DNA from 3 places in the Rhodoferax sp. GW821-FHT10B06 genome. Region 1 is predicted to be linked to each of the others. Evidence: predicted binding sites of a transcription regulator. Region 1 holds the regulator's gene; each other region holds the start of a gene.
What was found. The regulator HrcA, encoded in region 1, represses chaperone genes, less so after heat shock. The targets are predictions, from matches to a motif close to TTAGCACTCNNNNNNNNNGAGTGCTAA.
Positions count from the first base shown of each region.

Region 2: AC07O2_RS11845 (co-chaperone GroES) is a predicted target of HrcA. The motif match lies at 3,362-3,388, and genes of this name have one in related genera.
Region 3: rpoH (RNA polymerase sigma factor RpoH) is a predicted target of HrcA. The motif match lies at 4,202-4,228, and genes of this name have one in related genera.

Region 1 covers NZ_JBWKNO010000004.1:55,582-65,610, forward strand. The annotation lists gene recN (DNA repair protein RecN) at 1-1,590, opposite strand, end outside; gene AC07O2_RS07650 (NAD kinase) at 1,594-2,487, opposite strand; gene hrcA (heat-inducible transcriptional repressor HrcA) at 2,516-3,520, shown strand; tRNA gene AC07O2_RS07660 (tRNA-Ile) at 3,553-3,629, shown strand; gene galE (UDP-glucose 4-epimerase GalE) at 3,657-4,667, shown strand; gene AC07O2_RS07670 (multidrug effflux MFS transporter) at 4,683-5,906, opposite strand; gene AC07O2_RS07675 (glycosyltransferase family 9 protein) at 5,896-7,059, opposite strand; gene metK (methionine adenosyltransferase) at 7,068-8,249, opposite strand; gene AC07O2_RS07685 (lysophospholipid acyltransferase family protein) at 8,401-9,255, shown strand; gene AC07O2_RS07690 (lysophospholipid acyltransferase family protein) at 9,269-10,029, shown strand, end outside.
Region 2 covers NZ_JBWKNO010000006.1:122,719-132,747, reverse strand. The annotation lists gene AC07O2_RS11860 (isochorismatase family protein) at 1-344, opposite strand, end outside; gene AC07O2_RS11855 (DNA-3-methyladenine glycosylase I) at 497-1,126, shown strand; gene groL (chaperonin GroEL) at 1,319-2,971, opposite strand; gene AC07O2_RS11845 (co-chaperone GroES) at 3,022-3,312, opposite strand; gene AC07O2_RS11840 (hypothetical protein) at 3,617-4,015, opposite strand; gene AC07O2_RS11835 (EAL domain-containing protein) at 4,000-4,896, opposite strand; gene AC07O2_RS11830 (response regulator) at 4,926-5,564, opposite strand; gene AC07O2_RS11825 (PAS domain-containing sensor histidine kinase) at 5,561-7,093, opposite strand; gene AC07O2_RS11820 (helix-turn-helix domain-containing protein) at 7,277-7,996, shown strand; gene AC07O2_RS11815 (putative bifunctional diguanylate cyclase/phosphodiesterase) at 8,021-9,754, opposite strand.
Region 3 covers NZ_JBWKNO010000001.1:41,736-51,764, reverse strand. The annotation lists gene AC07O2_RS00245 (SCO family protein) at 1-441, shown strand, start outside; gene AC07O2_RS00240 (COX15/CtaA family protein) at 442-1,620, shown strand; gene cyoE (heme o synthase) at 1,657-2,571, shown strand; gene AC07O2_RS00230 (SCO family protein) at 2,625-3,188, shown strand; gene rpoH (RNA polymerase sigma factor RpoH) at 3,237-4,172, opposite strand; gene AC07O2_RS00220 (HAD-IA family hydrolase) at 4,811-5,509, shown strand; gene AC07O2_RS00215 (M20 aminoacylase family protein) at 5,509-6,693, shown strand; gene AC07O2_RS00210 (NAD(P)/FAD-dependent oxidoreductase) at 6,772-7,929, opposite strand; gene AC07O2_RS00205 (FAD/NAD(P)-dependent oxidoreductase) at 7,926-9,317, opposite strand; gene AC07O2_RS00200 ((2Fe-2S)-binding protein) at 9,314-9,706, opposite strand; gene AC07O2_RS00195 (Lrp/AsnC family transcriptional regulator) at 9,724-10,029, opposite strand, start outside.

The DNA.
Region 1 (10,029 bases):
TTCACCGCCCAGCATGCGCGCAACCTCGGCCACGCGCTGCTCGCCCTGCACCAAGGCCACGCTGCTGACCGTGCTTTTGCCGTCGTGCTGCTTGGCCACCACCAGGTGGTGGTCGGCACAGGCCGCTACCTGGGGCAGGTGGGTGACGGCCAGCACCTGGCGGTCGCGGCCCAGCTGCTTCATCAGCCGGCCCACGGTCTCGGCCACGGCGCCGCCCACGCCGGAATCCACCTCGTCAAAAATCAATGTTTGCGCCGTGCCTAGCTCGCTGGTGGTGACGGCAATGGCCAGCGCGATGCGCGACAGCTCGCCGCCAGAGGCCACCTTACCCACCGCGCGCGGCGTGCTGCCGGCGTGGCCGGCCACCAGGAACTGCACCTCTTCCATGCCGCTGGCGCTGGGCTCGGTTTTTTGCAGTGCCACCTGGAACTGGCCGCCTTGCATGCCCAGGCCCTGCATGGCCAGGGTGATGGCCTTGGCCAGCTTCGGGGCAGCGAGGGCGCGGGCCTTGGTCAGTGTTTGGGCTTCGGCCAGATAGGTCTTGTGCGCCTGGCGCTCGGCGGCTTCCAGCTTGCCGGTGTCGGCGGCGGCATCGAGCCGGGCCAGCTCGGTTTTCCAGCTGTCCAGCAGGGCGGGCAGCTCAGGGGGTGTGCGTTTGTAGCGCCGCGCCAGCGATACCCATTGCGCCATGCGTTCGTCCAGCTCGGACAGGCGGTCCGGGTCCAGCTCGGTCTTGCGCAGTGTGGCGTGCAGCGAATGCGCGGCATCTTCGGCCTGCGCCAGGCTGGAGGCCAAAACCTCTGCTAGCGCAGCATATTCGGGCGCAATGTGCTCCTGATTATGTAGCGCTGTGTAGGCGCGCGACAGGCCGGTCAGTGCACCGGAGTCCTCACCTTCGAGGGCATCGATGGCGGCCTGCACCGCGTCCAGCAGGGCCTGGGCGTGCGAAAGCCGGGTGTGCTCGGCGTTCAGTCCGTCCCATTCGTCTGCGCCGGGCGCCAGCTTGCCGACCTCCCCAATTTGCCAGGCCAGACGCTCCTGCTCCTGTTGCAGCGAATCGCGGGCGGCATGGGCGTCGGTCAGCGCTTTTTGGGCGCTGCGCCACTGGGTCCAGCAGCTTTGCAAGGCGCTGGTATTGCAGCCCGCGTAGGCATCCAGCAGGCCGCGCACGGTGTCGGGCCGGGTCAGGCTTTGCCAGGCGTGTTGGCCGTGGATGTCCAGCAGCAGGTCGCCGATTTCACGCAGCTGCGTGGCAGTGGCCGGGCTGCCGTTGATCCAGGAACGGCTCTTGCCCTGCGTGTCCACGGTACGGCGCAGCAGCAGGCTGTCGCCCAGGTCAAAGCCGGCGTCTTCCAGCCAGGCGGTGGTGGCGGGGGCGGTGTCGAATTCGGCACTGATGTCGGCCCGGGTCGCGCCCTCGCGCACGGTGCCTGCGTCGGCCCGGCTGCCCAGGGCCAGTTGTAGGGCGTCTATCAATATGGATTTGCCCGCACCGGTTTCGCCTGTGAGCACGCTGAAGCCGGTGTGCAGGTCCAGTTCTAGCTCGCGCACGATCACGAAGTCGCGCAGGGTGATGCGTTTCAATGCCATGGCTCAGGCGCCCTCGTTCCAGTGGAGTTTTTTACGCAGGGTGTCGAAGTAGCTCCAGCCCTGGGGGTGCAGAAAGCGCACGCGGTGCTCGGAGCGGCGCACGACGATGCGGTCACCGTGTTGCAGGGTGGCCAGCGACTGCATGTCGAAGTTCGCGCTGGCATCTCGGCCTGCTATGAGTTCTATAGCTACCTCCGCAGCATCTGCAAGCACGATGGGCCTGTTTGTCAATGTGTGGGGGGCAATGGGCACCATCAGCCAGCCGGGGATGGATGGGTGCATCAGCGGCCCGCCGGCCGACAGCGCATAGGCGGTGGAGCCGGTGGGCGTGGCGATGATCAGGCCGTCGGCCCGCTGGTTGGACACCAGGTGGCCGTCCACCTCTACCCGTAGCTCGACCATGCCGGAGGTGGCCCCACGGTTCACCACCACGTCGTTCATGGCCAGTGCGCTGAATACGCATTCACCCGCTCGCATGACCCGGGCGTGCATCAGGCTGCGGTGGTCTTCCTCGAAAGCGCCCAGCAGCATCGGCGTCAGCGTGGCCTGGTAATTGTTGAGCGGGATGTCGGTAATAAAGCCCAGGCGCCCCTGGTTGATACCGATCAACGGCACGCCGTACTGGGCCATCTGCCGGCCTATGCCGAGCATGGTGCCGTCGCCGCCGACCACCAGGCCCAGGTCGCATTGCTTGCCAATCGCGTCTACATCCAGTGCCGGATAGCCCTGCAGGCCGGTGTTGGCCACCGTGTCCAGGTCCACCACCACGGAGCATCCCTGGTTGCTTAAAAAAAGTGCAATGTCCTCCAGCACCTTGCATGATGAGGCGTTGGCGACATGGGTGCCCGGTGCAGCATATTTCCCAAATAGCGCCACGTGGCGGAATTGTGATTTCATCTACAAATTACATCATTAAAATGGTGACATGCTCGATGACCGTGCCAAGTTGTTAATGAAAGCGCTGGTCGAGCGCTATATCGCCGATGGCCAGCCGATTGGCTCGCGCACGCTGTCCAAAGCCTCGGGCCTGGACCTGTCGCCTGCCACCATCCGCAATGTGATGTCCGACCTGGAAGAGCTGGGTCTGATCGTCAGCCCGCACACCTCGGCCGGCCGCATCCCCACCGCGCGTGGCTACCGCCTGTTTGTGGACACCATGCTCACCGCCCAGCCCGGCCCGCTGGCACCGCCCAAGCTGGTGGCCGAGCAGCCGCAAAAAGTCATCGTCAACGCCGCCAACCTGCTGTCCAACCTGTCGCAGTTTGTTGGCGTGGTGATGGCACCGCGGCGTACCTCGGTGTTTCGCCATATCGAATTTTTGCGCCTGTCCGAGCGGCGCTTTCTGGTCATCATCGTTTCGCCCGAGGGCGATGTGCAGAACCGCGTGATCTTCACCGAGGTCGATTACTCGTCCTCGCAACTGGTCGAGGCGGCCAATTACCTGAACGGCAATTACGCCGGCTTGTCCATCGAGCAGGTGCGCGAACGCTTGAAGAATGAGGTTGAATCTTTGCGCGGCGAAATCGCCAGCCTGATGCAGGCGGCGGTGAATGCCGGCTCCGAAGCTCTGGCGCGCGAGCAAGACGAGGTCGTCATTTCCGGAGAGCGCAACCTGCTGTCCGTCAGCGACTTTTCCAGCGACATGGGCCATCTGCGCCGGGCGTTTGATCTGTTCGAGCAAAAGACCCAGCTGATGCGCCTGTTGGATGTCTCCAGCCGGGCGGAGGGCGTTCGTATTTATATCGGTGGTGAAAGCCAGGTCGTGCCCTTCGAAGAGCTGTCCATCGTCAGTGCACCCTATGAGGTCGATGGCCAGATCGTGGGCACCTTGGGCGTCATCGGTCCCACCCGCATGGCCTATGACCGCATGATCCAAATTGTGGACATTACGTCCAAGCTGGTCAGCAACGCCCTCAGCCACCAAAAATAGGCCCCGGCGCCAGTTAGAATGCTGGGTTGTGTGGGGCGTTAGCTCAGTTGGTTAGAGCAGAGGACTCATAATCCTTTGGTCGAGTGTTCAAGTCACTCACGCCCTACCATTTCATCTTTTGCATGAAAAGGTTCCCATGATTCTCGTGACGGGTGGCGCTGGTTATATCGGAACGCATACCTGCGTTGAACTGCTGAATGCAGGGCAAGACGTCACGGTATTCGACAACTTCTGCAACAGCCAGCCCGAGTCCCTGGCGCGCGTGGAGCGCATCACCGGTAAGAAGCCTCACGTGATTGAGGGCGATATCCGGGACCGTGCGGCACTGCTTGCTGCATTGCGCAGCAGTGGCGCCACTGCTGTCATCCATTGTGCGGGTTTGAAGGCCGTGGGCGAATCGGTGCAGCAGCCCTTGCGTTATTACGACAACAATGTGGTGGGTACTTTGCGCCTGCTGGAGGCCATGGGCGAGTGCGGCGTGAAGACGCTGGTGTTCAGCTCTTCAGCCACGGTATATGGCGATCCGCAGCGTCTGCCGCTGACCGAGGACCACCCTCTTTCCGCGACCAACCCTTACGGTCGCAGCAAGCTGATGGTGGAAGATCTGCTGCGCGACTTGCACCGCAGCGACACGTCTTGGCGCATTGGCATCTTGCGTTACTTCAACCCGGTGGGGGCGCATATCAGCGGTCTGATTGGTGAAGATCCTCGCGGCATTCCCAACAACCTGATGCCGTTCGTGGCCCAGGTGGCTGTGGGGCAGCGTGAGTTTTTGAACGTCTGGGGCAACGATTACGACACACCCGATGGCACCGGTGTACGTGACTACATCCACGTGGTGGATCTGGCCGTGGGTCATCTGAAGGCGCTGGAGCGTTTGCAGTCTGTGCCTGATTTCCTCACGGTGAATCTGGGCACCGGCATCGGCTATAGCGTGCTGGACATGGTGAAAGCCTTTGAGCGCGCTAGCGGCAAGCCTGTGCCTTATCAAGTGGCGGCTCGTCGCCCGGGCGATGTGGCGGCTTGCTATGCCGAACCGCATGCTGCCGCGGAGCTGTTGGGCTGGCGCGCCGAGCGTGGACTGGATGCCATGTGCGCCGATGCCTGGCGTTGGCAAAGTGCCAACCCGCGTGGGTTTGCGGCCTAAAGCTGCTTTTTCACGTCAGGCCGCGCGGCCGATTTCCGGCCAGCGCCGGTGTAGCCACACCCAGGCAACCAGGCCAATGCTCATCATTGTCAGCGATGCCAATGCCAGGGCTTGCGCAGAGTGCATGACCAGCGGCGCGAGTATGCCTGCCACCAGGCCGTTGGCAATGGAGCCCAGGCAGGCCTGCAGGGACGATGCCATGCCGCGCCGGGCGGGGTAAAGGTCCAGCACCAGCAGGGTGACGGCTGGCACCATCATGGCCCAGCCCAGGGCGAAGATCGCCACCGGAATCAGGGCCCAAGCCACATGGGCCTTGAACAGCCAGTTGGCGACCACGTTGGCTACAGACACCAGCACCATGATGGCAAAGCCATGGCGGATTTGTGTCTTGGGTGCCACCTTGCCCGCCATGCGTCCGCTGATCCAGGCGCCCGTCATGATGCCGCTGATGGTCAGCACAAAAAACCAGAAGAACTCTGTGGGCTGTAGCGCCAGGATTTGCCCCAGGAAGGCCGGCGCGGACAGCACGTACAAAAACATGCCGTTGAACGGAATGCCGCTGGCCAGCGCCAGCAACAGAAAACGCGGGTTGGAGCACAGCTCGCCGTAGCCTTGCAGTAGGTGCCGCGCATTGAAGGGTTGGCGCTGGGCAGGGTCCAGCGTTTCCGGTAGATAGCGGAAGTTGGAGATCCACAGCAGCAAGCCAATGCCCGCCAGAAACCAGAAGATGCTGTGCCAACCCAGGTGCACAAATAGCCACCCCCCGATGATGGGCGCGATGGCGGGCGCCACGCCAAAGTAGATGGTGACCTGGCTCATGACCTTTTGTGCCTGTGCCGGTGGAAACATATCGCGCACCACGGCTCGGGACACCACGATGCCAGCACCGGTGGACAGGCCTTGCAGGGCGCGGAAGAACACCAGTTGCCCAATGCTTTGCGACAGCGCACAGCCCATGCTGGCTACGGTAAAGACGGCAAGCCCGGTCAGTACGACTGGACGCCGGCCAAAGCTATCGGACAGCGCTCCGTGGAACAGATTCATGAAGGCAAAGCCGAACAGATAGGCCGACAGCGTTTGCTGCATCTGTGCCGGCGTGGCCCCCAATGAGCTGGCTATGCCGTCGAATGCGGGAATGAATGTGTCAATGGAAAACGGCCCCAGCATGCCCAGCACCGCCAGCAAGATGGCCAGGGCCCAACGGGGCGCGACCCACAGTTGGGCGGCGTTAGGGTTCATGGTGCGATGGGATGGTGCTGCCCGCGTAGCCTGAGGTGTCGCTGGCAATATCGTTGAGTTGGGTTTTGCTCAGCAGGCAGGTGGGTGGAATGGCCTGCAGCTGGATGCTGTCACCCGATGTCGCTGGCAGCGCTGATGCAATCAGCGCTGGCGACAGGTCGTGCATGCAGGCGCAGGACGGGGCGTCGCAGCGGCGGCGTCCGGGGCAACTGCGGTGGGCTTGCACACCTACGGCCTGGGCACCCAGAGGTGCCCAACGGTCCAGCATCAGGCCCTTGCGCGGGACGAACAAACCCAAGGTCGGCGTGCCCAATGCTGCTGCGACGTGGAGCGGGCCGGTGCTGGCGGCCACGACGGCGTCGGCACGTTGCAGCAAATGGCTGAGCTGCTGCAAGTCCAGACGACCAAATGCATCGAACACCCCGGCTGGACGGCTGATGGCTGGCCACTGTTGTGCCAGGCGTTGGCTTTCGGCTGGTGATCCCGTCAGCACCACGGAGCGGCCTTGGTGGGCCAGCCGCGTCGCAAGTTCAACCCAGTGCGCGATGGGCCATTCGCGCGCCGAACCGGCGGAGAAGGGGTGCAGCACGACATAGCTGTCCTGCGGCAGATCGACTGGCATGCGTACTGCGGGTGCCCGCAGGTTCATCCACTTTTCTACGGCTGGCAGCGTGTCGTTGGCGGTGATGCCAAACGGGATGAGCATGCGCAGATTGCGCTGCGCCTCGTGGCGAGGCCAGCCGTAGCGTTTGGTGAACACAATGTGGTTGCACCAATGGGGCAATTCGGCGCCACTGGCCGAACCTATGCGGACCGGGATGGTAGCCAGGTCCAAACGCCCCGGGGCCTTGGCTGGATGGATATCGTTGTATGCAAGCAGTGCGTCAAAACCGGCCAGGGTCTGGTCTGCATCCAATGGGATGAAATCGCTGACGCCCATCATGGCCGCCAGAGGCTGGTGGGCGCGGTTGCCCATCCAGCTGATGTCTACCTTGACGTTGCGTTGCAGCAGACGCAGCGTGGGCAGGACGGCAATCACATCACCCAGGCCTTGCGGGCCCAGGATCAGCAATTTGCGCGGCAGGGGCAGGGGTTGCCGCAAGGCATCCCATGGACCCAGCGCGCCCCAGCGGCGTGCTGCTGTGCTTGCCACAGAGGTCTTTACAGGCCTGCCGCCGCCCGCAGTGCTGCTGCTTTGTCGGTGCGTTCCCAGGTGAACTCGGGTTCTTCGCGGCCGAAGTGGCCGTAGGCGGCGGTCTTTTCGTAGATCGGGCGTAGCAGGTCCAGCATCTGGATGATGCCCTTGGGGCGCAGGTCGAAGTGTTCGGCGACCAGGGCTGACAGCTTGTCGTCGGAGATCACGCCCGTGCCTTCGGTGTAGACCGTGATGTTCATGGGCTTGGCCACGCCGATGGCGTAGGCTACCTGGATCTGGCACTGGCGCGCGAGGCCGGCGGCCACGATGTTCTTCGCCACATAGCGTGCGGCGTAGGCGGCCGAGCGGTCGACCTTGCTCGGGTCCTTGCCCGAGAACGCGCCGCCACCGTGCGGGCAGGCGCCGCCGTAGGTGTCGACGATGATCTTGCGGCCGGTCAGGCCGCAGTCGCCTTGCGGGCCGCCGATGACGAAACGGCCGGTCGGGTTGATCAGGTAGCGCGTGTTCTGCAGCCATTCCTTGGGCAACACCGGCTTGATGATCTCCTCGATGATGGCTTCGGTGAAAGATGCCTTCATCTTGGTCGAGGTTTCACTTTGGTCCGGGCTGTGCTGGGTGGACAGTACCACGGTGTCGATCGAATGCGGCTTGCCGTCCACATAGCGCATCGTCACCTGGCTCTTGGCGTCGGGGCGCAGGAAAGGCAGGCGGCCGTCCTTGCGCAGCTGGGCCTGGCGCTCGACCAGGCGGTGGGCGTAGTAGATGGGCGCGGGCATTAACTCTGGAGTTTCATCGCAGGCGTAGCCAAACATCAGGCCCTGGTCGCCGGCGCCGGTATTCAGGTGGTCGTCACTCGCGTGGTCCACGCCCTGGGCGATGTCGTTGCTCTGCTTGTCATAGGCGACGAGCACGGCGCAGCCTTTGTAGTCGATGCCGTATTCGGTGTTGTCGTAGCCGATGCGCTTGATGGTGTCACGCGCCACCTGGATGTAGTCCACATGTGCGTTGGTGGTGATCTCGCCGGCCAGCACGACCAGGCCGGTGTTGGTCAGTGTTTCTGCGGCTACACGGCTCAGCGGGTCTTGTTTGAAGATAGCGTCCAGAATCGCGTCGGAGATTTGGTCGGCGACCTTGTCGGGGTGGCCTTCAGAGACCGATTCGGAGGTAAAGAGGAAGTCGTTCGCCATTTTGATTAAGCTCCTTCGTTTTGAAGACAATACACGGGATGCGTTGCTTCTAGCTTTGGGCCTCGGCGAACGCTTTAGCAGATGTGTTTTAAGTCGCCCTGCAAGTAGTTCAATTAACTCAGCGACAGCTTTTATTTTACCGCCTAGTTTTATGTCCCTGATATTCCGATGGTCTGCCTATCTGCCTCTGGCGGTGTTGCACATGGTAGGCGCACTGCTGGGCTGGGTGGCGTACCTGGCGTCACCCACCTACCGCAGGCGCTTTCGCGAGAACGTGGCCCAGGCCGGTATTGCCCCGCGCCAGGCACGCCGGGCGATTGCCGAAGCTGGTAAGTTGGTGACCGAGTTGCCCTGGTTGTGGCTGCGTCCGCGGGCGCAAAAGCTATCCACGATCACCTGGCAGGGCGTGGAATTGCTGGAGGCCGCACTGGCCCAGGGCAAAGGTCTGGTCTTCATGACGCCGCATGTGGGCAGCTTCGAAGTCGTACCGCAGGCGCATGCTGCGCGCTTTTCCGCGCAGTACGGCGACATGACGATCTTGTACAAGCCGTCCAAATTTGCATGGCTTGACGGCCTGCTGAAAGAGGCGCGTTCGGCGCCGGGTCTGGAAGCTGCACCCACCACCACTGCTGGCGTGCGCATGATTCTCAAGTCGCTGAAGCAGGGCCGCGTGGTCGGTATGCTGCCCGACCAGGTGCCGGGTGAGGGCCAGGGCGTGTGGGCTCCGTTCTTTGGCCGTCCGGCCTACACCATGACCCTGGCTTTACGTTTGGCACGCCAAACCGGGGCACCAATCCTGGTAGCCTTGGGCGACCGTTTGCCCTGGGGGCGTGGCTATGTCATCCATGTGCATTCCCTGCAACTGCCGTTGGACCAGGGTGACGAAGTGGCTGCCACCGCGCTGAACCAGGCGATGGAAGCGCTGATTCGCCAACGTCCCGGCATGTACCTCTGGAGTTACGCGCGCTACAAACAGCCGCGCAAAGAAACCCCGCCCTCGGCTTGATTCTGGAGCGTTGATGTTGTCCCATGCTGTGATTGTTGTGATGCGCCTGCTGGCGCGCCTGCCCTTGTCCTGGCTGCGCGCCACAGGTTGGGCTTTGGGCATGCTTTTGTACGGGCTGCTGGCCGGCCGGCGCGCAGTGGCGATGACTAATTTGGCGCTATGCTTTCCAGAGCGCTCTGTGCAGGAACGGCGTGCGCTGGTGCGCAAAATATTCGTGCACTTTACCCAGGCGTGGCTGGACCGTGGTTGGCTATGGAGTGGCCCGCCCGCACGGACCTTGCAGCGCTTGAAGTTGACCGGTGATGTGGCCCAACTGCAGGGCGATGCGCCCACGGTTTTGTTCGTGCCGCATTTCGTGGGGCTGGACGCGGGCGCTACTGCGTTGTCGCAGCAGGTGCCACGCCAATTCAGTACCTTGTTTGCGCCGCAGTCGAATGTGGTGATGGACGCATGGATCGCCGAGGGCCGTCAGCGCTTCGGCAATGCGGAGCTATTCGACCGGGGCGGGCCCATGAAGCCGATTGTGGCCCTGGTAAAGGCCGGCAATCCTTTGTACCTGCTGCCGGACATGGACTTTGGTGCCAAGGATGCGTTCTTCGTCCCCTTCTTTGGCGTGCCGGCCGCCACCGTGCCCTCGCTGCCGCGCTTTGCACGCTTGGGCCGGGCCAAGGTGGTGCCGGTGTTGACGCGCATGACGCCGCAGGGCTACGAGGTGCAGATACTGCCCGCCTGGACGGACTACCCCACGAACGATGTGGAGGCCGATACGGCACT
Region 2 (10,029 bases), on a different contig from region 1:
CGGATGCCGCTGATGATCAGCTTGCCGATGCCGTTCTGTGTCAGCCAGACCTGCAGCCCGGTGTCGACCAGTGCGCTATGGCGGCTTTTGGTGAAAGTGGCGGCGGCTTCAAACGCGGCCAGCCCGGCGATCGGCTGGATGTGGCCAGACTCGACGGCGAAAGCGTTGTCGGCCGTTTGGGGGCCCGCCACATGGAAGATGCGCACGATGGGAATGCCACGGGTCAAGCAGCCGTCGATCAGGGCGTTCTGCTCTGCCAGGTAGCCGGGCAGGGTGGCTGGCGTAAAGTATGGGCGGTGCCGGAAGGATTCCTGGGCGTCGATCAGAATGAGACAGGTTTTCATGGGGAGCTTCTTTCAAACGGGTTGTTGTGTGCGTACTATTTTTGTGCGGCAGCGCATGGAAAGCCATTTGAAGTGCGACCAGTATCGATCATTTTGAGACATTACACCTGTGTGTCGTGCCTGGCTGCAGGACGGATGGTTCAAAATGCCGCATGGACTCTTTACCGACCTCTACCGACAGCCCGCAGCCCCAGCGCTGCTTCTGGTGCGACAGCTCCGAGATCTACCGCAACTACCATGACCGCGAATGGGGCTTCCCCGTGGGCAACGACACCCGGTTGTTTGAAAAGATCTGCCTGGAAGGCTTCCAGTCGGGCCTGAGCTGGCTGACGATTTTGCGCAAGCGCGAAAGCTTCCGCGCCGGTTTTGCCGGGTTTGACATCGCCACCGTGGCGCGTTTCGGCCCGAAGGATGTAGAGCGCCTGTTGGGCGACGCCGGCATCGTGCGCCACCGCGGCAAGATCGAGGCGGCCATCAACAACGCCCAGTGCGCCGAGAAGCTGCTGGAGAAAGAAGCTTCGCTGGCCAGCTACTTCTGGCGTTTCGAGCCCAGCGCTGCGTCACGCCCCAGCCGCCTGACAGTAGAGGCACTGCGTGCCATGGGCCAGTCACCCGAGTCGGTGGCGCTGTCTAAGGAGCTGAAGCGTCAGGGCTGGAAGTTCGTCGGCCCCACCACCGTCTACGCCTTCATGCAGGCCATGGGCCTGGTCAACGACCACCAGGAAGGCTGCCACGTGCGCCAGGCCGCACTGGATGCGCGCAAGGCTTTCAAGTTAGCCTAAGCTTTCCTGTCGCCCATGAAGAAAACCCCGCAGAGTTCGCACTCTGCGGGGTTTTTTTGGGTCTTTTCGACGTGTGTCGAATGGGACGGATTTCGTTGCGCAACGGGTCGTCCGCTAGGCGCCAAGTCGCAGACAGTGGCATCGCCACGGCAAGACTTGGTAACGACGCGGGCGGCCCGTTTCGCGGCGAAATTACATGCCCATGTCGCCCATGCCGCCCATTCCGCCCATGCCACCAGGCATGCCGCCGCCAGCACCAGCTTCGTCTTTTGGAGACTCAGCGATCATGGCTTCGGTCGTCAGCATCAGGGATGCGACAGAGGCTGCGTTTTGCAGAGCGGTACGGGTCACCTTCGTTGGGTCCAGGATACCCATTTCGATCATGTCGCCGTATTCGCCGTTAGCAGCGTTGTAGCCGAAGTTGCCCTTGCCGGCCAACACAGCTGCGACGACCACGGAGGCTTCTTCGCCAGCGTTGAACACGATTTCGCGCAGAGGCGCTTCGATGGCCTTCAACACCAGCTTGATGCCGGCGTCTTGGTCGGCGTTAGCGCCTTCGATCTTGCCAGCAGCTTGCTTGGCACGCAGCAGAGCCACGCCGCCGCCAGCCACAATGCCTTCTTCCACAGCAGCGCGGGTAGCGTGCAGGGCGTCTTCGACGCGGGCCTTCTTTTCCTTCATTTCGATTTCGGTGGTAGCGCCAACCTTGATCACGGCAACACCGCCAGCCAGCTTGGCCACGCGTTCTTGCAGCTTTTCACGGTCGTAGTCGCTGGTCGCTTCTTCGATTTGAACGCGCACTTGCTTGACGCGGGCTTCGATGTCGGCAGCTGCACCGGCGCCATCAATGATGGTGGTGTTTTCTTTGCCCACTTCGATGCGCTTGGCTTGGCCGAGGTCAGCCAGGGTGACCTTTTCCAGGGTCAGGCCGACTTCTTCAGCGATAACCTTGCCGCCAGTCAGGATGGCGATGTCTTCCAGCATGGCCTTGCGACGGTCGCCGAAGCCAGGAGCCTTCACAGCCACAACCTTCAGGATGCCACGGATGGTGTTGACCACCAGGGTCGCCAGTGCTTCGCCATCGACTTCTTCAGCGATGATCAGCAGAGGACGGCCAGACTTGGCAACTTGTTCCAGGGTTGGCAGCAGGTCACGGATGTTGCTGATCTTCTTGTCGAACAACAGAACAAACGGGTTGTCCAGCAAAGCGGCTTGCTTTTCTGGGTTGTTGATGAAGTAGGGCGACAGGTAGCCGCGGTCGAATTGCATGCCTTCAACCACGTCCAGTTCGTTGGCCAGGGACTTGCCGTCTTCCACGGTGATCACGCCTTCCTTGCCGACCTTGTCCATGGCGCTGGCGATGATGTCACCAATGCTGGAGTCAGAGTTGGCGGAAATGGAGCCGACTTGGGCGATTTCCTTGGAGGTGGTGGTGGGCTTGGAAGCCTTCTTCAGCTCTTCCACCAGGGCTGCCACAGCCTTGTCGATACCGCGCTTCAGGTCCATCGGGTTCATGCCGGCGGCCACGTACTTCATGCCTTCGCGGATGATGGCTTGTGCCAGCACGGTTGCGGTGGTGGTGCCGTCACCAGCCAGGTCGGAGGTCTTGGAAGCAACTTCCTTGACCATCTGCGCACCCATGTTTTGCAGCTTGTCTTTCAGTTCGATTTCCTTGGCCACGGACACACCGTCCTTGGTCACGGTAGGGGCGCCGAACGAGCGCTCCAGAACCACGTTACGGCCTTTAGGGCCCAGGGTCACCTTGACTGCGTTAGCCAGGATGTTCACGCCTTCAACCATGCGTGCGCGGGCTTCGCCGCCGAAAACTACGTCTTTTGCTGCCATGAGAATTTCTCCGGATTCAATTAATTAAGGGGACGGTGAAAGGCGAGAAATTACTTCTCGACGACTGCGAACAGGTCGTCTTCCTTCATCACCAGCAGTTCGTCGCCAGACACCTTGACGGTTTGGCCGCTGTACTTGCCGAACAGAACGCGGTCGCCGACCTTGACGGTCAGGGCGGAGATTTCACCCTTGTCGTTCTTCTTGCCTGGGCCTACAGCCAGCACTTCGCCTTGATCTGGCTTTTCAGCAGCAGAGTCAGGAATCACGATGCCGGAAGCGGTCTTGGTTTCGCTGTCAATACGCTTAACGATCACGCGATCGCCGAGGGGACGTAGGTTCATGGAATCTCCTAAAGATGAAATGTTGCAAAAAGGGGATGAAGCAAAAGTGTTAGCACTCATTGCCTTCGAGTGCTAATGATAAGGGCTTCTTGTGTCAATTCAAGGTCAGAGGCTGCAAATTTGGCAAATTGGTTGCGGATGGGCAGGGCGCAGCCTGTGGAATGAGTATCGGGGCGGGTGTCGGTTTCCGCCGCCCCCCTTGTTTCAGATTGAAAAACGTGCAATGAAATCACTCACGGTTACGACGCGACATCGTGCGTCCTTTGCCACGTGGCTTACACCGCCCAGTCTGACTCCGGCAGTTTCATGCCGCAGTCAGCAACTGCTCCACCATTGGTTGCAGTTCAGACCACGGCAAAGTCTCGCCGGGTGAGGACCCCGAAGAGCTTGCCTGCTTGGCCGCGGAGCTGCTAAATACGGCCAGCCTGGCATACGGAGAAGATCGACGTGCATGGTGCTTGAGTGCGCCCAACATGTCTACGGCCAGCATGGCATCAATGAGCACTATGTCCACCTGCTCGGTCAGCAGCGTGAATACCGCGTCGGTTGCACTCGACACGTCGAGGACGCGACTTGCGGGTGCCAGCGCAGCGCACCATTGACGAACCTGGTCCCGGTACAGCCCCGATTCGAATACGGTCAGGATGCATAGTGGATGCAGGTTCGGTGCATCACCGCGTGGCCTGTTCAGCCGGTTGTACACAACGCTCTTCCTTCCATTGAATCGCCTGATACCACCAGTTCGCCCCATGAACCGGAAAGATGTTCTTGGGCGGAGTTTCGGTGATGCGCCGGCCACCGGGTTTGATTTGGGTCAATACTTTTGGCAGCGTCTGACATCCTGTCTGACGTCCTGTTAGTAAGCCCAATCCAGGATAGACATCTGGCCAGTAGGCTGAACGTAACCTGAACTTCCATCGGGGGGATCAATAAAATGCCCTGAAGCTCGTTGCCTTCAAGAGCGCGTACTAAGCACTGCTGCTCTTCGGCTTCGATGTCTTCGGCAATGCAGCACAGATTCAGCCGGTACGCCACCTCCCCGATCAGCCGCGCGATCTTGCAGGTGCTTGGGTTCACGGCGATGCCGGAGACGAATCGGCGAGCAATCTTGAGGGTCGGGATCGAAAGGCACCGCAGGCAGACCAGCGAAGAATAGCCAGTGCTCAAAGGTAGGCTGGGTTTGCGAAACGCCCGCCGCAACGGTATGGCCATGCGGTCGATCAGCGGTGTCTCCATCAACTTGAATCCGATCAGATCGCATGAAACCTGATGCCGATCCATTGCCATGGCCAAATATCGCGTGCGACGGTCGTGGCAGAGCTTCAGCGATGAAAAATGGAGCGCGAGCACCATCCTTGTTGTCAATGAATCCCGCATCGCCTGTGGCGTGGCGCTGACCCAGCCCCAACTGAATTGCGCAGCTTCGTTGGCACTTGTCGTCTCCTCACATGCGTGCATGATTTTTCCTTGATCGAGATCCAGTACAACCCCTGTCGCGGCCAGCTGCTCTGGGGTCAGATCGAACTGTAGGAAAAACGAATGCGAACGTCTGTGGGGAGTTTTTGACCGATAGCGTACGGTCAAGTGCGACAGTTGCGTGGTCTCAACTGCCGCTAGGTGTCTGCGCCCATCAATTTGTGCCGCATCGCCAGCCGCACCAGGGCGGTGACGTTGGATACGCCAAGCTTGTTCATCAGCCGGCTTCGGTAGGTATCTACCGTCTTGGACGACAGGTGCAGTTCGCGGCCGATGACAGTGCTAGATTGTCCTTGCACCACCATCACCACTATTTGACGCTCGCGCGGTGACAGCGCTACGAACGGATCCTCGTCCTGGTTGCCCGTGAGGGCCTGCGCCACCAGATCGGCTACATCCTGCCCTAGATATCGCTTACCTTGCAGCACAACCTCGATGGCTCGCAGCACTTCGCTTGACGCTGCACCCTTGAGTACATAGCCAACCGCGCCCATGCGCAATGCCTCGGTCACATGCTGGGGCTGGGCCGACATGGTGAGCACCACGGTCTTCACATTGGCATTGCGCCGCTGCAGCTCCACCAGCACTTCGAAGCCCGAACGGCTGCCGAGGCTCAGATCAAGCAACAGCACCTGGGGCATTTGACGGAGGATTTCTGAAATGGCCACCGTGGGGTCGGCGGTTTCGCCGACCACCTCATGGCCGGCCACTTCCAATACGGCGCGCAGGCCCTCGCGCACCATCAAATGGTCGTCCACCAGATACAGCGTGCTCATGACGAAGGCTCCCATTCCAATCGAACGACCGTGCCATTGCCAGGGCCGGCGCCAAAGCCTGAGTTGATGGTGAACCTGGCGCCGATGGCCAGCGCACGTTCACGCATGCCCACCACGCCGAGATGGCCCGGCCGTGCGCCTTGTGCTTCCAGCGGCCAGCCGCGGCCGTCATCGATCACTTCCACGCGCATGTGCCGCTCGGCCCCGGTCAGCACCACCCGCACCAGGCTGGCCTGCGCATGCTGAATGGCGTTGGCCATGGCTTCGCGCACTACCATGAAGGCCGCGTATTCGATGTCGGCGGGCCAGCGCAGCGCGGAGATTTCTGGATCCACCTCCAGCAGCAGGTCCACCCCAACCGCGAGGCGATCGCGCGCCTGCAGCTCGTTGTCCAGCGCCGCGGCCAGGCCATCGTCGTCCAGCAGTGGCGGCCGCAGATCTACCAGCACTTGGCGTACTTCACGAATGGCCTGGTCGATGAGACCGCTGACACGCAGCGCCCCAGGCCCGGCCATGCTTACATCGGCCTGCCTGGCCGCGGCCGCATCGAAGCTCAGCCGGATGGCGGTGAGGGTCTGACCCAGTTGGTCGTGCAGGGCTTGCGCGAGTCTGCGGGTGGTGACCTTTTCCTGGTTCATGAGTTGCTGCGCCAGGTCTGAGAGCTCGGTCTGGTAGCGCAGCAGCGCGGCCTCGGCCCGGGCGCGCTGGGTCACGTCGCGCAGGATCGCCGTCAGGGTCAGGCGGCCATTGACTGTGGCGCGTGAGATAGAAGCCTCCAACTCCAGTTCCTCGCCATCCGCCCGGATGCCCTTGACCCGCCCGGCCCCCATGGCGCGGCGCGTCACCTGGGAGTCGACAAAACCCTGGAAGTCGCCCCCGTGCCTCTCGCGGTAGCGCGCGGGTATCAACGCGTCCAGGGGCGAGCCCAGCATGCTCGCCGCCGTACGGCCGAAAATGCGTTCCGCGGCGGGGTTGAACAGCACGATGCGTCCGTCCTCATCGCAGCTGACCACAGCGTCGCTTGCGGCGTCGATCACGGCGGCCAGCGTCGCTTGCTGCTCACGCAGGCGCTGCTCGGCCTGCACCCGCTCGGTCACGTCGCGCAGGATGACGGTGAAAAGCTTGTGCCCCCCTACATCGACCTGGGAAATCGAGGCTTCGATGGGGAATTCTTCACCGTCCATGCGCAGGCCGCTGATGGCGCCTGTGCCACCCATGCGCCGTGTAGTGATGCCCTTCTCGCCGAACGACTGGACATAGGCGTCGTGGTGGGCACGATAACGCACGGGAATGAACTTGGTGATGGGCTGCCCCAGGGCGTCTGCCGCTGCGCAGCGGAACAGCCGCTCGGCCGCCTTGTTGAACAGCACGATGCGCTGCGCGTCGTCAATGGTCACGATGCCGTCCATCGCCGACTCGAACAGCGCCGCCAGCCGTGTTTCGCTGTCGGCCAGGTTTTGCACGGCGTCACCGGGCGTCGGGAGTCCTGCTGCCTCCAGGGAGGATTGGGTCGTTTCTATTCTGGACATGGCGACATTCTGGCGCAGGCACCGGCCCGGCGGAAGCCATGGTAGCGGACTACGTGCATCACATTGCAGATGTTTCTGCTCGAAAGCCGCCATACCTCCCGTCAGCCGCCATCAAGAACTCCCTACAGCCAACCAACCCTGGGCTGCCTAAAGTTGCTCATCGCCCGTTTACAAGGAACCGCAATGAACACATCAACTGCCGTAGACTGCTCTAAGTGCAAGCTTCAGTCACTTTGCATGCCTGTCGACCTGGACGCATCCCAGCGCGACCGCATCGGCGATCTGGTGTCCAAGCGCATCCGTATCAAGCGTGGGGAGTCGTTGTACGGCGATGGTGATCCCTTCGTGTCGATCTACACCGTACGAACGGGCTTTTTCAAGACTACTATTTCTAATGAAAATGGCCGCGAACAGGTTACAGGCTTCCAGATGGCGGGCGAGATACTGGGGCTTGACGGCATCGTCACCGAGCGCCACCACGGCGATGCGGTAGCGCTCGAGGATGCGGAAGTCTGTGCCATGCGCTTCGACCAGCTGGAAGCGGTTACCCGCGACATTCCCGCCATGCAGCATCATATGCACAGAATGATGAGTCGGGAGATCGTGCGCGACCACGGCATGATGCTGCTGCTTGGCAGTATGCGTGCCGAGGAGCGTTTATCGGCATTCCTGCTGAGTCTTGCCAAGCGCCTGCATGCGCGCGGTTTCTCCGATTCGGAATTCGTTCTGCGTATGACCCGCGAGGAGATCGGCTCTTATCTCGGGCTCAAGTTGGAAACGGTCAGCCGGGCTTTCTCGAAGCTGGCATCGCAGGGCACCATCGAAGTTCAGCAAAAGTACGTCCGTATCCTCGATATCCGGCAACTCGAATGTTTCGATCAAGAGCAGGCCATTGCCGCATGAAAAACCTCTAACCTCACGGAAATACTATGGTTGTTCCAGCATGGCGTTGATCTTCTCGGCGGAAACTGCTTTGGAAAATAGCCATCCTTGGTAATAGTTGCAGCCATGCGCGCGCAAAAGCTCTAACTGGTCTTGGGTTTCAACACCTTCTGCAACGACCTCAAGGCCCATCATGTGCGCCAACACCAGAATGGCCTTTACCAATGCAGCATCGGTTTTGCGTTGTGTCATCGGCTGGACAAAAGTGCGGTCGATTTTCAATCGGGAAATCGGAAAGTCGCGTATGTAGGCTAGCGATGAATGTCCCGTTCCAAAATCATCCAGAGCGACCGCCACACCCAACCCGGAAAGTTCGGTCAGCAGCAATTTCGTTTGCTGCGGGTCGGTCATCGCTTCCGACTCGGTGATCTCCAGTTCGATTAGATGTGGTGGTAGGCCAGCCTCCCGAATTCGCCGCTGTACATGCTCTGATAAGTCCGGTTGACGGAATTGGCGTGCAGAGATATTGATGGCGACGCGAATTGGAAAGCCCGTTTGGAACCAAATCGCGGCCTGCTGACAGGCTTGGTCCAATACCCAATTGCCTAGTGGAATGATTAAACCGGTTTCTTCCGCGATGGGCAAGAATCGATCGGGCGGCATCTCCCCAAGCTCGTCGTCGGTCCATCGCAGCAGCGCCTCGACCCCGACAATGTCACCGGTCATCACGTGAATCTGCGGCTGATAATGGAGTTGAAGGGTGTTGGTCCTGATCGCAGTTTCGAGCCGATCTTGGATTCGTACCCGTTCCGCCACCCGCGCCGCCATGCTGACCGAATACAAGGCGTACCGTCCACCTCCTTCCGCCTTTGCCCGGTACATGGCCATATTGGCGTAGCGCATCAGTGTTTCCGCGTCTTTGGCATCGTCAGGGTAGATCGCAATGCCGACACTGCCACTTAGGCGAATCTTTTGACCGTCTACGCAGCAAGGCTGCTCCAGCCGATGATTCAACGTGTCGGCGACCGCGACTGCTTCTGTCGGCATGCTGAGTCCGTTCAATAGAACGACAAATTCATCGCCACTTAACCGAGCGACGGTGTCGCATGGGCGCACGCTGTCCGCGATGCGTTGGGATGCCTCAATCAGGACCTTGTCGCCAAGACCATGTCCGTGAAGATCCTTGACCGACTTGAAATCATCTAGGTCAATCATCAACAAAGCAAGTTGCGTCTGATTCTGCTTTGCCTGCAGCAGCGCATGCTCCAAATGTTGACCAAGCATCCAGCGATTTGGCATACCGGTGAGGGCATCTCGTGTCGCCTGGAATTGCATTTGCTTCTGAAGCAGCTTGATGCTTGAGATATCTCGCACAAAAGCGATCATTGCAGTTGCGCCGTGTGCCACACACTGGCTCAACGCAATGTCTACTGCGACAGATGTTCCGTCCTTGTGTTGCAGGCACAGATCCTTGACCATTCCCATCGGGCGACGCACAGGATTGCGGCCGAAGCGACGAGAGCTCTCCTTGTGACGCGTATGCAATTCTGCGGGCAGGAGTACTTCCACCGGGTGGCCTACGAGTTCAGATTCGGTGTACCCGGAAATATTCTCCATGGCTTTGTTCGTGAGCAGAATCGTGCCATCTAAATTCACCAGCAGAATTCCATCAGGGGCCGATGCAATGATTTCGGGTGCCCACGAGTCCATTGGATAACTCGCATCCCCAACCATGCGATCCTTGACAAAGACGTCTATTAGGGGACTATTGCGAGACATGGTTAGCCTACCAGGGCGGCAGCAAATTCCCGGCCCATGTCCTTGCCATCACACCGGCGTCGTTGTTTTGATTCAAGGCGCCAAATCGCCAAGGTTCCCGTATCTCGATCCTGTTGCATATATTGACCTCGAATTGACCTCGATTGACGCGCAGTCAGATGCCACCCGTCGATGCTTCTATCTTCGTCAGCAAAGACCGGTTGGGACTTGATTTGAGTCAATGTCCGATGTGACATTAGGGACAGCCCACTGCAATAATTTTTGTTGTTGCAGGA
Region 3 (10,029 bases), on a different contig from region 1:
GTACAAGCGCTGGACGGTACGCCTGGCAATCTGCGAGCGCTCAAGGGCCAGTGGCTGCTGCTCAGCGTAGGCAGTGGCGCATGCGATGCGCTGTGTGAGAAACACCTGTATTTGCAGCGCCAGCTGCGCGAGACCCAGGGCAAGGAAAAAGACCGCGTGGACTGGGTCTGGCTAGTGACAGACGACGCCCCCGTGCCCGAGCGCCTGTTGCCCGCCTTGAAAGGTGCCACCGTGCTGCGCCTGCCCGAGTCACAGCTATCGCAGTGGTTATCACCTGCCCAGGGCCATCTGCTGGCCGATCACCTGTACCTGGTTGATCCCCTGGGCAACTGGATGATGCGCTTCCCTGCCAGCCTGGACCTGGCCGGTGCGGCGAACGCCAAGCGGGACCTGGAGCGCCTGTTGCGCGCCTCGGCAGCCTGGGACCAACCGGGCCGTTAAATGGACACGCCTGCCTTGTACGACCTGTCGCCCGCCATCCGCGTCATGCTGGTGGGCTTGCTGATCGCCGTCGTGCCCCTGGTGTGGGTGCGACTGCGCAACCCCCAGGCATCGACCATGGGGCGTTTGCAGGCCCTGACGGTGTTGACCCTGTTTCTGACTTTTGATCTGGTGCTGTTCGGTGCCTTCACCCGTTTGACCGACTCCGGTCTGGGCTGCCCCGACTGGCCGGGCTGCTATGGCAATGCCAGCCCACTGGGTGCCGTGGCCCAAATCACCCATGCCCAGACTGCTATGCCCAGCGGACCCGTGACCCATGGCAAGGCCTGGGTGGAGATGGTGCACCGTTATCTGGCGACTTCGGTCGGCGTGTTGATTTTGACGCTGACCATTGCCAGCTGGTGGCAGCGCCGGCGAGGCCTGATCCTGCCCGTCAGCCCCTGGTGGCCCACGCTGACCTTGGTGTGGGTGTGCGTGCAGGGCGCATTCGGTGCCTTGACCGTCACCATGAAGCTGTTCCCGGCCATCGTCACCTTGCATTTGATCGGCGGCCTGGTGCTGCTGGTGTTGCTGTGCGTGCAGGCCGTGGCCTACGCCCAGCGCGAGCGGGCGCCAGCGCCGGCCTGGCCGGGACCGCGTTGGATTCTTTGGCTGGTGTTTGCGCTACTGGCCTGCCAGGTGGCTTTGGGCGGCTGGGCCAGCACCAACTATGCGGTGCTGGCCTGCGATACTTTCCCCCTGTGCCAAAACAGCTGGTGGCCAGAGATGGACTTCCAGCAGGCCTTCCAGATCTGGCGTCCCCTGGGGCGTTTGCAGGATGGCACCTACCTGGGATTTCCGGCGCTGACGGCCATCCACTACACCCACCGGCTGATGGCTTATCTTGTGCTGCTGGCGCTGGCCTGGCTGGCCTGGCTGGCTTGGCGCTTGCACCGTAATCCGGCCACCCAGCGCCAGGCGCGTTGGCTGGGTGGGCTGACCCTGTTGCAGTTTGCGACGGGCTTGAGCAATGTGGTGCTGGGCTGGCCTATGCTGGCTGCCGTGGGCCATACCGGGGGCGCGGCCGCGCTGGTGGTCGTGCTGACCTGGATCGTTTGCAGCCGCCGTAGTGCATTGGCCGCAGAGCCCCGTGTTTCCTTTGCCTTCAGCGAGCCGGCGGCGCAGCGCCCCGTTCGCTGATGGCGTGTATTTTTTGTCTGGACCGAGATTGTTTGCATGCGTGTTGCTGAACCTACCGCCCCTCCCATGACTGCCGCGCCGCCCTCGCGCCTGCGCCAGTTCTATTCGCTGACCAAGCCGCGCGTGGTCCAGTTGATCGTGTTTTGTGCACTGATTGGCATGGTGCTGGCTGTGCCCGGCGCGCCTACATGGGCCGAAGTCCGGCTGGGCCTGGTGGCCTGCCTGGGTATCTGGCTGGTGGCTGGCGCCGCTGCCGCCTTCAATTGCCTGGTAGAGAAGGGCATAGACGCCAAGATGAAGCGCACCTCCTGGCGGCCGACGGCGCGGCAGGAGCTGCAGGACTGGCAAACCCTGCTGTTTTCGGCCCTGTTGTGTGTGGCTGGCTCGGTGCTGTTGTATGTGTGGGTGAATGCCCTGACCATGTGGCTGACCTTTGCCACCTTTGTGGGTTATGCCGTGGTCTATACCGTCATTCTGAAGCCGCTGACGCCGCAGAACATCGTCATTGGCGGAGCCTCGGGCGCCATGCCGCCGGTGCTCGGCTGGGCCGCCATGACCGGCAATGTCGGGCCTGAAGCCTTGATCCTGTTCCTGATCATCTTCCTGTGGACGCCGCCGCACTTCTGGGCGCTGGCGTTGTACCGGGTGGAGGACTACCGCAAGTCCGGCCTGCCTATGCTGCCCGTGACCCATGGCAACGAGTTCACCCGCCTGCAGGTGCTGCTGTACACCCTGGTGCTGTTCGCGGCCTGCCTGATGCCCTTCATCTACGGTATGAGTTCCTGGCTGTACCTGGCAACCGCCGTCGTGCTGAGCATTGGCTTCTGCGCCTATGGTTTTGCACTGTGGCGCAATTACTCGGACGCCCTGGCGCGCAAGACCTTCCGTTTTTCTCTGATCCACCTGAGCGCGCTGTTTGCTGCGTTGCTGCTAGACCACTACCTGATTTGAGCCTTATGCATAAACGTGATGCTATTAAAAGAGTAGCTGTTGGCGCAGTAACTATGTGCGCTAGCGGTCTTTTTGTTGCCTGTTCTGAAACCAAGGCCGATTTTGCCTCGGTGGATGTTACCGGGGCGGACTATGCCAAGGACTTCCAGCTGAGCGACCACAACGGCCAGCGCCGCAGCCTGAAGGACTTCAAAGGCAAGCTGGTGGTGGTGTTCTTTGGCTACACCCAGTGTCCGGACGTTTGCCCCACCTCCATGGCCGAGTTGGCAGAGATCAAGAAATCCTTGGGCGCCGATGGCGACCGCCTGCAAGGCATTTTCATCACCGTGGACCCGCAGCGCGACACACCGGCTCTGCTGAAGGCCTATATGGCTAATTTTGACCCCAGCTTCCTGGCGCTGGTGCCCACGCCCGAGCAGTTGGCCGCCGTGGCCAAGGACTTCAAGGTCTACTACAAGAAGGTGGATGGCAGCACGCCTACCAGCTACACCATGGACCATTCCGCTGGCAGCTACGTGTACGACACCCAGGGCCGGCTGCGCCTGTATGCGCGCTACGGCGGTGGCGTGGCGCCGCTGCTGGGCGACCTGAAGATACTGCTCAAGCAGGCTGCATAAAAAAAGGGACCGTCTAGGTCCCTTTTTGTTTGGCGGCGAATGCAGCACTTAGGCGTATTCGGTCAGCGCCTTTTTCATCTTCTTCATGGCCGCAGATTCGATTTGGCGAATCCGTTCGGCACTCACGCCGTAGTCGGCCGCCAACTCGTGCAGCGTCATCCCGCCAGAGCCGTCGTCCTGTACCTTGAGCCAGCGCTCTTCCACGATGCGGCGGCTGCGTTCGTCCAGGCCGTCCAGCGCGCTGCGCACGCCATCGCTGGCCAGGGTGTCGCGCTGGTGGGCTTCGATCTGAGCGGTGGGTTCGTGCACTGTGTCGGCCAGGTAGGCGATGGGGCCGTAGCTGTCTTCGCCATCGTCGCTTGGGCCTGGGTCCAGCATCACGTCGCCACCGGACAGGCGGGTTTCCATCTCGATCACGTCCTCGCGCTTCACATTTAGCTGGCTGGCCATGGACTCGATTTCCGACTCGCTCAAAGTGTCGCGGTGGGTGTCACCGTCGATCGCGTCGGACTTGAAGCCCTGCTTCATCGAGCGCAGGTTGAAGAACAGCTTGCGCTGTGCCTTGGTGGTCGCCATTTTGACCATGCGGCAGTTCTTCAGGATGTATTCGTGCATCTCCGCCTTGATCCAGTGCAGCGCGTAGCTCACCAGGCGTACGCCTTGGTCAGGGTCGAAACGCTTCACGGCTTTCATCAGGCCAACGTTGCCTTCCTGGATCAGGTCGCCATGCGGCAGGCCATAGCCCAGGTATTGGCGTGCGACGGACACCACCAAGCGCAGGTGCGACAGCACCAGCTTACCGGCGGCGTCCACGTCGTTATCGTTCTTGAGTTGGCGTGCGTATTGCTGCTCCTGCTCCAGGGTGAGCATGGGCATGCGGTTCACCGCGGAGATATATGCGTCCAGGTTACCCAGCGGGGGCACCAGGGCCCAGGGGTTCGGGGCCGCCAATGCGGTGGACATGGTTCCAGTTTGAAGGTTCATACCAGATTCCCTTTCTCTAGGGCTGAATATTAGCACTCTATTAAAGAGAGTGCTAAAGCCGGGGATTTCCTCTTTGGCGCTAGGGTATTCCCTTGGTCGAAGCTAGGAGCTTTGACCTAGTAAAGCCTGTAGCGATTGTCGATTCTTGGCAAACGTGGAACTCTGGGTATCTTGAAAACCTGTGTAACCTATTGAAAGTTATGGGAAATTTCTAAAAACCTGCTCAAGTGAAGGTTCTGATTACCAGATGGGAGCGCTCCAGCTGGTTTTCAAGCGCTTAGGGTGCAAAACGACTTATGGGCGGGCGTTAACATCCTCGGCTATGAAATTTCTGAACACATTCATGCTTGCGGTAGGCTGGTTTTTTGTCGTTTTCGCAGTTCTTTGCGCCCTTGGACTGGGCTCAATCCATATGCACCTGGGTCCACTGGACTTCAAGCTGCCCTTTCATTGGCGCTGATCCAGGGGGGCGGGTGTTTGGATAGAGCGCAGGCTTCGATCGCTCAGTAGAACATGCTGCTGCCGAGGCGACAACAGAATCCTGTGCCAAGGCAGTGGCCTGGTTTGCTCTCGCAATGAATGCGTTGCCGCCTATGCTTTAGCTATACGACATACACCGTCTTAGCTGGAGCCTTAACTTGTCTCTTCAACACTTCAAAGTCCTCACGTTCGACGTTGTCGGCACTCTGATCGATTTCGAGCGCGGCATGCTCGACTATTTGCATACCGCCGTACCAGGCACCCAGGTGTCCGACGACGACTTTCTCAGTGCCTACCGCAAGGCCCGCAAGAGCGAAGACGTCACCTGGTACCCCGACGATCTGGTGCGCGTATGGCACGTGATTGCGCCACCGCTGGGCCTGCCTGACAGCCATGTACTGGCACAAGGCTTCCGTGATTCCGTGGCCCAATGGCCGGCGTTTCCTGACTCCGTCGAGGCATTGAAACGTTTGGGCAAGCGCTTCAAGCTTGTCACCATGACCAATGCGCAGACCTGGGCGTTGAAGCACTTCGCCAAGACGCTTGACCAACCCTTTGACTTGGAACTGAGCTGCGACGACGCGCTCTGCGAGAAGCCCGATGCCCGTTACTTTGCTTATGCACGGGGTCGCTTTGAAGGGGCCTGGGGTTACAAGCAGGCAGACAATCTGCACGTTGCGCAAAGCCAGTACCACGACATTGGTATCTCCAAGCAGCTGGGCATTACCACCTGCTGGATCGAGCGGCGCCATGGGCAGGCGGGCTCGGGCGGCACCATCGAATCGGCCTTGACCCAGCCCGACTACCACTTCCACACTTTGAAAGAGTTGGCCGACGCGGTTGAGGCTGGGCGCTGATGCCGACAGCCCTGAGGGATATCGCGGCACCGGTGGCCGACTTGTTGCCGGACCTGGTGGCCTTGCGCCAGGACCTGCACGCCAACCCCGAACTGGCGTTTGCTGAGCGGCGTACCGCCGGCATCGTCGCGCAGTCCTTGCGCCTGCTCGGTTTGGACGTGCATGAGGGACTGGGCGGTACCGGTGTGGTCGGCAGCCTGCGCTGCGGCAGCAGTACCCGCAGCGTTGGCCTGCGCGCCGATATGGACGCGTTACCCATGGTGGAGCTCGGGCACAGCCCCTACGCCAGTCGTATCCCCGGCGCCCACCACGGCTGCGGCCATGATGGCCACACCAGCATGTTGATCGGTGCTGCCCGGCAACTGGCGCGCACCCGCGCTTTCGATGGCACGGTGCATTTTATTTTCCAGCCGGCCGAAGAAGGCAAGGGCGGCGCCCGCGCCATGATTGAAGACGGTCTCTTTGACCGCTTTCCCTGCGACAGCGTATACGCGCTGCACAACTGGCCCGACCTGCCGCTGGGCCAGGCGCAGACCCGACCCGGCCCCATCATGGCCGCAGCCGACCGCTTCGACATCGTGCTGCGCGGCCGCGGCGGCCATGCGGCCCAGCCCCAGCACACGCCGGACGCTATCCTCGCGGCGAGCCAGTTGGTTACCCAGCTCAACACCATCGTCTCGCGCCGCATCGACCCCGGCGAATCGGCCGTGCTGTCGATCACGCGCATCGAGGGCGGTCACAGCCACAACGTGCTGCCGGCCGAGGTAGCCATCACTGGCACGGTGCGCAGTTTCGACCCCGCCACGCAAGACCGCATCGAAGCCGCGCTGCGCGCCTGTGTAGAGGGCGTGGCCCTGGCCAATGGTGTGCAGGCCGAGCTGAACTACCTGCGCTACTACCCCGCTACCATCAATACCGCGGCCGAAGCCGCACTGGCGCTCGACGCGGCCACGGCGATAGGCTTGCAGGCAGCCGAGGCGCCGCGCGCCGCCTTCACCTCGGAAGACTTTGCCTTCATGTTGCAGCGCAACCCCGGCGCCTACCTGTGGCTGGGCCAGGGCCGCGCCGATCCCGGGCCCGACGGCGAGCGTGCACTGCACCACCCCTGCTACGACTTCAACGACGACGCGCTGCCCCTTGGCGTGTGCTGGTTCTGCGAGGTGGCGGCGCGTGCGTTGGCGTGAGGTGGGCAGTCGAAACTTTTGAATGAAATCGGCTTCCCGCGCATATTTCATGTGCGCAAGGTGCTATGTTTTTGATAGTTATGCTGCTTGCCGCGCCTGCTGCAGCGCTGCGAATCGCCCGATGGCATAGGGCGCCAGCGGAATCGAGGTACTGCCCGTGGTCATTAGTTCGGCCATGGTCTCGCCCACGCCGGGGCTGATGGCAAAGCCCTCGCCATTGAAGCCGAAGGCGTAGTGCAGGCCGGGCACCTTGGCGCTAGGCCCCATCACGGGTTGCCAGTCGACGGTGTAGCCCTCGATGCCGCTCCATACGCGGATCAACTGCACCTGGGCGAAGGCGGGCACGAAGCGGCGCAGTTCGCGCAGCTGGCGCAGCACGTTGTCGGGCTTCACATAGGCGCGGACCAGGTCGGCATGGGCTGGCCCCTTGAGCCCGCCGCCGAAGACGATGTTGCCGCGCGCGATCTGGCGGAAGTACAGGCCTTCGGTTTCTATGGGCGACGACAGGCCAATGGACGGGCCTATCGCGTAGGGCAGTGGCTCGGTCACACCCATCTGCGGGCCGCGGGCCTCCATCGGCACGCGCTCGCCGAACTGCTCGGCCATGCGGTTCGACCAGGCGCCGCAGGCCACCAGCATCTGCGGCGCGCGAAAGCGCCGGCCATCGGCCGTGTGGGCGACGAAGCCGTTGCCGTCGCGTTCCACCTGCACCACCTCGGCATGCTCGACGATGTTGGCGCCAGCGCGTTGTGCCGCGCGCGCAAAGGCCGGGCCGGCCAGGCGCGGGTTGGCGTGGCCGTCTTGTGGTGAATACGAGCCGGCCACCACGCTGGGCGCGAAGATGCCCCAGCGCTGGCGCAACTGCTCGGCGTTGAAAAGTTGCAGATCCAGGCCCAGCGGCTTCACGTCGCGCGCATGTTTCTCTATCACCGCGGCCTGCTTCTCGGTGTAGCAGACGCGCAGATGGCCGTAGGGCACGAATTCCACATCTTCGTCCAGCAGCTCCTTGATCCGGCCCCAGACGGCGCGCGCGCGGTTGGCCAGCGGCATCTGGTGCAGTTCGCGGCCCTGCCGGCGCACGTTGCCGAAGTTGGTGCCGCTGGCCTGCCGGCCCACGAGTTCGCGCTCGAGCAGCGTGACCGACTTGCCGTGCTGGCGCAGGAAAAACGCGGTGCTTGTGCCCATCAGGCCGCCGCCCAATACCAGCACGTCGGTGTCGAATGTTTTTGCGCTCATTCCACCGCCTCCAGCGTGTCCATCATCAGTGGCTTGACGGGCGCCTGCGAACGCAGCCGTCCTACCTGTTCTACCGGAATTGCGCAGGCCTGGGCCACGATCTCGGCCGCGGCGTGGCCGCAAAAGCGCCCCTGGCAGCGGCCCATGCCGACGCGGCTGAAGGCCTTGGCGCGGTTGACCTCCTGGCTGCCGAGCTCGTTCACGCAGCGGCGCAGTTCGCCCACGGTGACGGCTTCGCAGCGGCAGACCACGGCGTCGTCGGGCAGTGCTGCGGCTTGCGAGTGCGGCCAGGGGAAGGCGCGGACAAGGCCGACGCGAAAGCGGTCCATCTTCGCGAGGGTGCGGCGCAGTGTGGCCGATTCGTTCTGATAGAGGGCTTGGCCCTGCGCATGCCCAAGGTCGGCCAGCGCGGCCAGCGCGGCCAGGCGACCGGCGGCTTCGGCGCCGTCGGCTCCGAGGATGCGCGCGCCATCGCCTGCGAGGTAAACCGCTGGCGTGCTGCTGCGGCCGTCGGTATCGATGCGCGGCAGCCATTGGCGGCTCACGGGTTCGAAGGCGAACTCACAGCGGGCCAGGTCGGCCAGCTGGGTTTCGGCGCGCAAGTGCCAGCCCAGGCCGACCGCATCGCACTCGAAGCGCTGCGTGCGGCCTTGCGCATCCCGCACCTGCACCGCCTGTACGCCCAGGCGCTCGTCGCCTTCGATGCGCAGCGGCGTCACGCCTTGCAGCACCGGCACGCCGGCACGGCGCAACCCGCGGATCAGGCCGAGCCCGCGCAGCGCCAGCGTGGGCCGCGCCAGCAGGCCGGCGATGGCGCCCCAGGACTTGGCCGCGGGCGCGGTATCGAGCACCGCCGCCACCTGGGCGCCGGCTTGCTGGTATTGCGAGGCCACCAGGTACAACAGCGGGCCGCTGCCCATGAAGACCACGCGCTGGCCGATGGCGCAGGCCTGGGCTTTCAAGGCGATCTGCGACGCGCCCAGGCTGTAGCAGCCGGCGCGGTGCCAGCCATGCACGGGCATCAGCCGGTCAGTGGCGCCGGCACAAATCAGCAAGGCATCGAAAGGCAGCGTCTCGGCCTGGCCGGCATGCGCCAGATGCAGGGTTTTTTCGGTCACGTTCCAGGCCAGGGTGTCGGCGCGGTAGTCGATCTGCGAACGCAGCGCATCAAAGTCGCGGTGCAGGGCCTGGGCCTTGTCGGCCTCCGAGCCGTAGAGCTTGGCATAGGAGCGTTTGAAGCCCTCGGGCTGGCGCCGGTAGATCTGGCCGCCGTCGCGCCGGCCTTCGTCGACCACGGTGGGCCGCAGACCGGCCTGGACCAGGGCCTGGGCAGCGCGCACACCGGCTGGGCCGGTACCGACCACCACGATGCGCGGCGCGGTGCTCACGCAGCCTCCTGGGCCGCCTGCCGCGCCAGAGACTGCTGCAGATCCGGGGTGGCGGGCCAGTGGTGTATGGGCGGGCGTGTCAGCACGGCCATGCCGGGCTCGGCCGGCGTGCTGCAGGCGCGCAGGCGCTGGCCTTGCGGCGTCCACACCCAGCAGTCCTGGCAGGCGCCCATCAGGCAGAAGCCGGCGCGCGGGCCGTCGCCGAATTCACTGTCGCGCACCCGGCGGCCATGGCTGAGCAAGGCGACGAGCAGCGTATCGCCCACCAGGGCGGTAGCCGGCTCGCCATCGATCAGCAGCGACAGGGTAGGGCGGTCGGTCTCTGCGAGCCGGACAAAGCGGCCGGGCGAACGGAGGTCGGAGGCGGGACGAGAAGAGGTGTCTGGCATGCGGTCAGGCGCGGAGTTCAGCGCTGGTGGGGAAACAGTTTCTCGACGGGGCAGTGCGCCTTGATGAACGGCGACTTGATGACGATGTAGCTGAAGTACTTGACGATGCCGATGTTGCGTTCAAGCAGTTCCTCGACCACTTCCTGGTAGTGGTTCACGCCCCGCGTCAGGAAGCGCAGCAGGTAGTCGTAGCCGCCGCTCACCAGGTGGCATTCGAGCACTTCGTCCACTTCGCGGATGGCCGCTTCGAAGCGCGCGAAATCTTCGCGGCGGTGGTCCGACAGAGTGACCTCGGTGAACACGGTCAGCGTGTCGCCGAGCTT